DNA from 4 places in the Alteromonas sp. Cnat3-28 genome. Region 3 is predicted to be linked to each of the others. Evidence: predicted binding sites of a transcription regulator. Region 3 holds the regulator's gene; each other region holds the start of a gene.

What was found. The regulator sigma-54, encoded in region 3, starts transcription at its own class of promoters, with help from an activator protein. The targets are predictions, from matches to a motif close to GTTGGCACGNNNNTNGNNT.
Region 1: a site for sigma-54 is predicted at 1,095-1,113, ahead of MHM87_RS14080 (formate/nitrite transporter family protein). Genes of this name have one in related genera too.
Region 2: a site for sigma-54 is predicted at 853-871, ahead of MHM87_RS07585 (BON domain-containing protein). Genes of this name have one in related genera too.
Region 4: a site for sigma-54 is predicted at 790-808, ahead of fliE (flagellar hook-basal body complex protein FliE). Genes of this name have one in related genera too.

The regions. Positions count from the first base shown of each region.
Region 1 is NZ_JAKREY010000013.1:85,883-88,089, reverse strand. Features, by position in the region: gene MHM87_RS14080 (formate/nitrite transporter family protein) at 1-835, opposite strand, end outside; gene MHM87_RS14075 (DUF3488 and transglutaminase-like domain-containing protein) at 1,276-2,207, opposite strand, start outside.
Region 2 is NZ_JAKREY010000005.1:215,103-217,309, forward strand. Features, by position in the region: gene MHM87_RS07580 (endonuclease/exonuclease/phosphatase family protein) at 1-239, opposite strand, end outside; gene MHM87_RS07585 (BON domain-containing protein) at 906-1,514, shown strand; gene MHM87_RS07590 (TIGR03915 family putative DNA repair protein) at 1,625-2,207, opposite strand, start outside.
Region 3 is NZ_JAKREY010000020.1:14,537-16,743, forward strand. Features, by position in the region: gene lptB (LPS export ABC transporter ATP-binding protein) at 1-344, shown strand, start outside; gene MHM87_RS16640 (RNA polymerase factor sigma-54) at 418-1,899, shown strand; gene hpf (ribosome hibernation promoting factor) at 1,930-2,207, shown strand, end outside.
Region 4 is NZ_JAKREY010000004.1:116,968-119,174, forward strand. Features, by position in the region: gene MHM87_RS05915 (sigma-54 dependent transcriptional regulator) at 1-633, shown strand, start outside; gene fliE (flagellar hook-basal body complex protein FliE) at 875-1,210, shown strand; gene fliF (flagellar basal-body MS-ring/collar protein FliF) at 1,223-2,207, shown strand, end outside.

The DNA.
Region 1 (2,207 bases), on a different contig from region 3:
TTTGCGATGCAGCGGCTTTATCAACAGGGATAGTACGTTTGGGTAGCGTCTTAACGTGGGTGGTGTACAGGGTTAGTCCAGTAAAGGCGAGGCCACCAACAAGATTTCCAAGTGCAGTTGGGATCTCGTTCCAAATGAAGTAGTCCATAACCGAGAAGTCGCCGCCCATAATAAGGCCAAATGGGAAAAGGAACATGTTTACTACTGAGTGCTCAAAACCCATAAAGAAGAACAGCATGATTGGCATCCACATGGCTAGTACTTTTCCGCTAACGTGGGTTGAAATCATTGCACCCACTACGCCTAGCGACACCATCCAGTTACACAACATGCCGCGAATAAAAATGGTGAACCAGCCTGCAACGCCGTGTTCAGCGTAGCCCAATGTACGCGCTTCGCCAATGCTGGCTACCTTAGTCGCGATGGCACCGCCATCCACGTTATACCCCATGGTAAAAATAAACGACATCATAAAGGCCACGGTTAATGCGCCGCCAAAGTTACCTAAGAATACTAATCCCCAATTCCGTAGAATTTGTTTTGGCGTGACGCCAGGTCGCTGTGCAAGCCAAGCGAGTGGGGTAAGTACAAACACGCCGGTTAATAGGTCAAACCCCATAAGGTAGAGCATACAAAAGCCCACTGGGAATAACACTGCGCCAAGAAGAAACACGCCGGTTTGAACGGCAATGGTAACGGCAAAAACAGCGGCAAGGGCCAATATTGCACCTGCCATATAAGCGCGGATTAGAGTATCTCGCGTAGACATATAAATTTTGGCTTCGCCTGCATCTACCATCTTGGTTGCAAACTCAGCGGGGAGAAGATAAGCCATGGTTTCACCTCACGTTGTCGTTATTAATAAGTTGTCATCTGTGTGTTGGCGTTTACTGTTTCAATGCGTTCCAGAAGATCAAAAAAAGGCGTCCGCAGCGCTCTCGTAAGAAAGAACTGGGGACGCCTTTGTCCGAAACTCATGCATTGTAGTAGCTAACAAATAAACCGTTAGTTATATGTACGCCTTTGTACTCTAAAGCCCGTTAGCACCTAAAACTTGTTTAAGCGCCCTCGTACTTTTGTAATTCATTTGTACAAAGCTAAAAAAGTGCCAACAACCAAAATGTACGCAAATGTGTTAGTTATTTTTCTTAAAAACAATGACTTGCACAAAGTTGTGGTTGTGTTGATAGGCGCTTGCGCCAAGGCACCATTAATTAGTCTGCACTAAAAAGGGGGGAGTGTGACTGTTTAAGGTGCAACCGGTTTTACCATTTCCTACTTTAATGCCTGTTTTAACATTTTTAGCTGCCGCTTCATGGCTGGATAAACTTTTGCCTCTTGTGTCTGTTGTGCGTATTTTTCGTGCTCAAATAGCTCACACAGTAGTGTTAGTGCCTTGGCAGCATTTTCATTTATTAAAGGATTAACCTCAGCCAAATAGGCTGACAAGGTTTTGTTTCCTCTTTCTTTTCCTGTTTTAGCTTCAACGCATTTTATTGCGTTTAGTAAAACTCTGTGTGAGGGCGACCGTGTGTTGCGATGCGTTGTGGGTAAAAAATACAGCGCTAAAATAAGCCCGATTAGGCCGATGGCGGAAAGAAATACAGCACGCATTTTTTGCGGCGTTAGCGAGCCTAGTAATTCTTCAAGCATGTTGGTTTGCGCAGCATTGTCAAAACCGAGTACCCACTTACTCCACGAGTAATCGAGCTGTTGCAACCAGCTTTGTAACGTTGCAATAATAGCAGCATTGCTAAGGTCGCCCAAAATACTGGCTTCACGTGACTCCCCCAGCTCTTCCAGCGCACGTTCAAGTCCGAAGGTTAGGCGAGACGGTGCCACCATACTCGTTGGGTCGTGTCGAATCCATACACCATCGATAAATGCTTCCACCCATGCATGTGCATCGTACTGCCTTACTTGAAGCACATTGTCATTAAGTGCGCTTCCGCCCTGGTAGCCTGTCACCATTCTTGCCGGTACCCCTGCGGCGCGAAGCACATACACCATGGCGCCTGCGTAATGGGCACAAAAACCTGAGCGTTCTTCAAATAAAAAACGGTCGATGGGGTCGGTAGGCATGGCGTTCGGCGATAGGGTGTAGCGGAAGCCCCCTTGATTAAATTCACGCATTATTGCGCTAACTATTTGCTGTGCGCTTGAGTATTGTTTGGCAAGTGTCTGTCCCCATGCTCTGGCTTGAGGGT
Region 2 (2,207 bases), on a different contig from region 3:
CAGATAACCTGATAAATAAGGCTAACTGTTAATCCAGCGACAATAATTACTGCTAGGCTATCTATCTGTGCGTAATAGGTTGATTCAAAAATATGCCCAGCAATTAACAAAGAAATGATAGCTGTTATTTGTAGTCGCGGAAATTCCCACACTCTTACTAACCAATGAGAAGAAGGAAGCAAAGGGGCCCAGCTTACGGCTATAAATAAGACTGAAACAGCAGTAAGTGCAGTATCCATGTCTAGTTGGTCCTTGAGTTTAATTAACGAAAAACACTCCACCTGTTGCTTCTGTCTGCAAAACTAAATTGATGACTATAGCTAGGGCCTGTTGACCTTTGGTGTACGAATTTTGGTCTAAATGGAAGCCTTTTAATCGCGAAACAGTCCTGCAAGCCTAGCGGGCTAAGTTAAAGGACTGTGACAAAGAGTAAAAGGCTTCCATTTAGACCCCTTCGGGCAGCGCCTTTGTGCCATCTATACTGCGTTGAATGTTCTCGATTTAGAACCACTAAACCGTCAAACATTCGCCTTGTCTAGATGGCACACAGACCGCTGCAAAAATGTACAACAAAGGTCAACAGGCCCCAGTGAAGCGACACAAATCGTTATAACTACGGCAGCTTTGTGAAATAAGTTTAACCTAAGTATCACTGCAACTTAGCGGCGGCCAACGACAAAAAGTTATCCCCTAGTACAATTGATAGGTGCTTTTCTTAAGTGAAGTTGACGAGTTTTGGGCATTAACAAAATTAAGTAAAAAGTTCTCAAACAAAGGCAAAGTTTGCAGAACAAAACTTACTTAACTAGCCCTGGATATTAATATTTGTCATATAAAACAATGCCTTATTTTGTTGGCAAGGAATTGGCATGACTATCTACGAGTTTCGACAAAGGAGAAATGTTATGAAACGTTCACTTATTTCTATGATTGTTGCTACAACTTTGACTACAGCTGCATATGCAGGTGACATGGACACAGATAACACAAGTAATAAATGGGAGAAAGGTGCCAAAGACGCATGGATTGATGGCAAAGCAGAAGCAACGCTGTTGTTCAATGGTAACCTTGATTCATTCGACATTAACACTGACGTTAAAAACGGTAATGTCGTTCTTACTGGTAAGGTTGAGAACTCTGTTGATAAAAAGCTAGCGGAAGAGCTAGTAGCGAATATTGACGGTGTAACGTCTGTAGACAACAAGCTAACGGTTGTCTCTGACAAAGATATGGAAGGCGACATGTCAGATGACATGGAAGATACTGTTGACGAAGGCACAAGCGAGTTAACTGACGCCAAAATCGCCACAGTAATCAAAACCCGTCTTCTTATGGATACCGATATTTCAGGTTTCGACATCGATGTTGACGTAGAAAACGGTGTAGTAACACTGACTGGCGACGTTGATTCTGATGCTGAGCGTGATCTAGCTGTGGAAATTGCCAAGAATGCATCTGACGTAAAAGATGTTGAAAGCAACCTTCGTGTAGTTACTGAAACTGCGATGAACTAATATCATTGTTGCTTTACACAAAAAAGGGGCCTCGGCCCCTTTTTTCTGGTCACGATTTACAGAGCTTTCCAAATCGCAAAAAACAAGGGAAGCACAGCTGCTAATATTTGTCAGGAGAACTCATTCACCATTCTCCACTTTTTCCCATTTAGTATCATCTTACGTGCTCTAGCATCCGATTGGCGTATCATATCGTTAATAAGCGACGTCTCAGGCATATTCTTCCAGTATTTTTTGGGCATTGAACTTAACATTGCCTTTGTTTTTACGCGGGCAGGATTAAATATATTTGCATAATACGTGAGCCAGTATTTTTCAATTCTGTCATCATTTGGAATAATACTTGGGTCAGGATTATCTTCCAAAACAAGTGTTTTAGTATTCCAATGCGCAGCTCGATAAGGGGTAAGTATTGACCAACACATATTTTTAAAACGCGTCTGAAAAAAATCGAGCTTCAATTCCAAGCTGAAGTGTTCTGGTTCATACCACGCAATAAAATGCTCTTGTCCGTCAAGTACAACTTCTCGAAATCTCAAAAAAGCACTTATCTTATATGCATCGCGTTTTACTGCTTTAGCCAGCACGTTGAGACGCAACACATCTTCGTCAGTTTTTAAGTGAATAAGGTTTCTGTTTTCGAAAACTACTCGCCATAAAACGCGGTAACATAAAGCGAAACGATCGGGGGCT
Region 3 (2,207 bases):
ACCATATACGTAATAGTACGGGGATGAGTTTGTCAGGGGGCGAACGCCGTCGCGTTGAGATTGCCCGCGCTCTGGCAGCAAAACCGCAATTTATTTTGTTAGACGAACCATTTGCTGGTGTTGATCCAATATCAGTTAATGATATAAAGAAGATAATACAACATCTTCGCGATAGGGGTATTGGAATCCTTATCACGGACCATAACGTACGAGAGACATTGGATGTTTGTGAAAAGGCGTACATTGTGAGTCATGGCGAGCTTATTGCGCAAGGAACGGCGGAACAGGTTTTAAGTAATCAAAAAGTAAGGGATGTATACCTAGGCGAACAATTCAGGCTATAGTTAATGTAACCGAATTGTCATTTTTCAGTTTCGCTCTGGTATATTCAATTTAGAGCATTTAAATAAGACGTAGATGAAATCATCTTTACAGCTAAAATTTAGCCAACAACTTACCATGACACCACAGCTTCAGCAGGCCATTAAACTGCTGCAGCTTTCTACACTTGATCTTCAACAAGAGATCCAAGAAGCGCTCGATTCTAATCCGCTATTAGAAGTTGAAGAAGGTAACGACGAGCCGCAACTAGAAAAGAACAATATCGACAACGATGACAGCGGCTCTGAGGCCACTGCTTCTGCATCTAGTGACACACTAGAAGCCGGCGATGCACTTGAGAAAAACGATCTTCCCGATGAGCTGCCAATCGACAGCACATGGGACGAATACTACTCTGCTTCATCTTCGCCAGCTCCAGGTCCATCCAATGACGACGAGCAAATCTTCCAAGGTGAGACTACTGAAGATATTCAAGAGCACCTTCTTTGGCAAATGCGCCTTACCCATTTCTCGGATACCGATCGCGCAATCGCTACAGCAATCATCGACTCTATTGACGAGTCAGGTTATTTAACCGTTACCCTTGATGATATTTTAGAAGCGGTTAACGATGATGATATGGAAGAGCCGATTGAAATGGACGAAATAGAATGTGTGCTAAAGCGCATTCAGATGTTCGACCCTATTGGTTCTGGCTCACGCTCTCCACAAGAATGTTTGATGGTGCAATTGCGTCAATTTTCAGAAGACACACCGTGGCTTGCTGAAGCGAAGCAACTGATTGAAGAGTACTCTGACTTACTGAGCAGCAAAGACTATCGTACGCTTATGCGTAAAAGCCGATTGAAAGAAGATCAGCTACGCGAGGCAATGCGTTTACTGCAAACCTTGAATCCTCGCCCAGGTAGTGCTTTAGTTACTAAAGAGCCTGAGTACGTTATTCCTGATGTCTCAGTAACCAAGAAAAATGGCCGTTGGGTGGTTGAGCTGAACCCCGACAGTCTGCCTAAGTTAAGCGTAAATCAACAATACGCTGCAATGAGTCGCCGTGCCAAGAATAGTAGCGATTCACAATTCATCCGCTCACACATGCAAGAGGCTAAGTGGTTCATAAAGAGCCTTGAATCTCGTAACGAAACCTTAATGAAGGTTGCAAACTGCATTGTGCAGCAGCAAATGGGCTTTTTTGAGCACGGCCCGGAAATGATGAAACCAATGGTGCTAAATGATGTCGCAGAAATGGTAGATATGCACGAATCCACTATTTCGCGAGTGACAACGCAAAAGTACATGCATACGCCACGTGGAATCTTCGAATTGAAGTATTTTTTCTCAAGCCACGTTGCAACAGAGTCTGGTGGTGAATGTTCATCTACAGCGATTCGTGCATTGATCAAGAAATTAGTGGCCGCTGAAAAGCCTAGCAAGCCGCTAAGTGATAGCAAGATTGCTTCATTGTTGGCCGAACAGGGCATTAAAGTTGCCCGGCGAACAATAGCAAAGTACCGGGAATCGTTGTCGATCCCGCCGTCGAACCAACGCAAAAGCCTTATTTAATCGGGCTTAATAATATAAGGAAGACGAAATATGCAAATCAACCTTACTGGTCATCATGTCGAAATCACCGACTCTTTGCGTAATTATGTCGATACGAAGTTCAGCAAACTTGAACGTCACTTTGATCACATTTCTAATGTGCATGTCATCCTGAACGTTGAAAAATTAAATCAAAAAGCCGAAGCGACCGTTCATTTAAGTGGCGCTGAAGTATTCGCATCCTCAGAAAATACCGACATGTATGCGGCGATTGACAGCATGGTTGATAAACTCGACCGGCAGGTAATCAAGCATAAGGAAAAACTGAA
Region 4 (2,207 bases), on a different contig from region 3:
GCGCTTCAAGCTAAACTGCTACGCGTGTTACAAGAGCGCGAAGTAGAGCGTCTTGGCGGACGTAAAACCGTTAAGCTCAACGTCCGTGTTATTGCTACAAGTAACCGAGATTTGAGAAAAGCAGTGGATGCGGGAGAGTTCAGAGAAGATTTGTACTATCGCTTAAATGTATTCCCTATCGAGTGGCGCCCGCTTTCGGAACGTCCGGGTGATATTGTCCCTCTTGCCGAACACCTGGTTCAGCGTCACGCTAGTTCTCAAGGGCTGGGTACTATCAGGTTAAGCGCAGCAGCACGCAATAAGCTGTCACAATACAGCTGGCCAGGGAACGTTCGCGAACTAGAAAACGTGGTTCAAAGGGCGCTTATTTTATGTGAACACAATGAAATCGACGCCAGCGATTTAATGATTGACGAAGACATGACTGCACCTGTTGAAACACCGCAAGAGCATGTTGAAGATAATAGGCTAGGGTCTGAGCTGCGCTACCAAGAACATCAAATTATCCTCGATACATTGGTGTCGTGTAACGGCAAGCGTAAAGATGTGGCAGAAAAGCTCGGCATTAGTCCAAGAACCCTTCGTTACAAATTAGCGCGCATGCGCGAAGATGGTATTGAAGTGCCCGCATAAGGTCGCTTTCTACACTTTCGGTTTCCTCGTCCTTATCCGTCGCCTCTGTAGTAAAGAAGGCGGCGGTTTTTTGTTGCTCACACTAAGTCAAACGCCATAAATTTGGCTAATCCTCTTATTTTTGATTTATCTTCTTGATATGTATAGCTTTTTAAAGTTGGCAAGCCCTTTGCTAAATCCCCTCTATACATAAGTTATACGCCGATGTTCAGGCGGTCTCGAAAAAGCACTAGGAGTGGTTATGGACGTTAAAGCCAATAGTTTGTATCAAGAAATGCAGAACATGATTGGGCAAACTCGTCTTCAAGTTAATGAGCCTCAACAGCAGCCGCTTAGTGAAGTTAATAGCTCGGCAAGTGATTTCTCGACCATGCTAAAGAATGCGGTAGATGGTGTAAACGGCATGCAGCTCGAATCAAAAGACGCGCAGCAGCGTTTTGAAATGGGCGACCCTAACTTAAGCCTAGCTCAAGTTATGCTGACGAAAGAAAAGGCGGGCATTGCTTTTGAAGCCACTGTTCAAGTACGTAACAAAGTACTTGAAGCCTATAAAACAATAATGAATATGCCGGTGTAGGTGGAGTAGGTTATGGCTGAAGCTACAGGTACAAACCTTACGGTTCCTGATCAAAATCAAGCAGTGGACAATGAGCCAGAAAACAAATCTGGTTTTATGGACACTTTAGGTAGCGCAGATATGATGCGCCAAATGGCCCTTGTGGTTGTTTTGGTAATCTGCGTCGCCATCGCTATTTTTATTCTTATCTGGTCGCAAGAACCTGATTACCGTCCACTTGCGAAAATGGAAACCCAAGAGCTTATTGAAACCCTCGATTATATGGATGCGAACCAAATCGACTATAAGCTTGAAGGCAATATTGTTTACGTAAGAAGTGACGAATTCCAAAATATTCGTTTAGGCATGACCCGCCAAGGGTTAACTAAGGCCTCTGATGCCGGTACAGATATCATTATGCAGGATATGGGGTTTGGCGTGAGCCAGCGTGTTGAGATGGAACGTCTAAAACACGCCCGCGAGCAACAAATCGCGGCCACTATCGAAGATATCGCGAGTATTCAGAAAGCCCGTGTCTTGTTAGCTATGCCTAAAGAGAACGTATTTGCGCGAAGAGAGAAGAAAGCGTCGGCAACCGTTGTGCTAACGGCTAAGCGCGGTGCCGTTATTGCAGGTGAAGAGGTTGATGCTGTTGTCGATATCGTTGCGTCTGCAGTGCAAAACATGGAGCCGTCTAAGGTAACCGTAACAGACAGCAATGGTCGTCTGCTTAACTCAGGCTCTCAAGATTCTATGAGTGCTCGTGCCAGAAAAGAATACGAGATTGAGCGCCAGCGTGAGCAAGAGTACTTAGAAAAAATTGACGCGATACTGATTCCTGTATTGGGCATAAGTAACTACACAGCACAAGCTGACGTTACCATGGACTTTACAGCTATGGAACAAACACAGCGTAGCTACAATCCTGATTTACCTGCGGTTCGCAGTGAAATGATAATGGAAGAAAACAGCGTAGGTGGCGGTGTTGGCGGTATTCCTGGTGCACTGTCTAATCAGC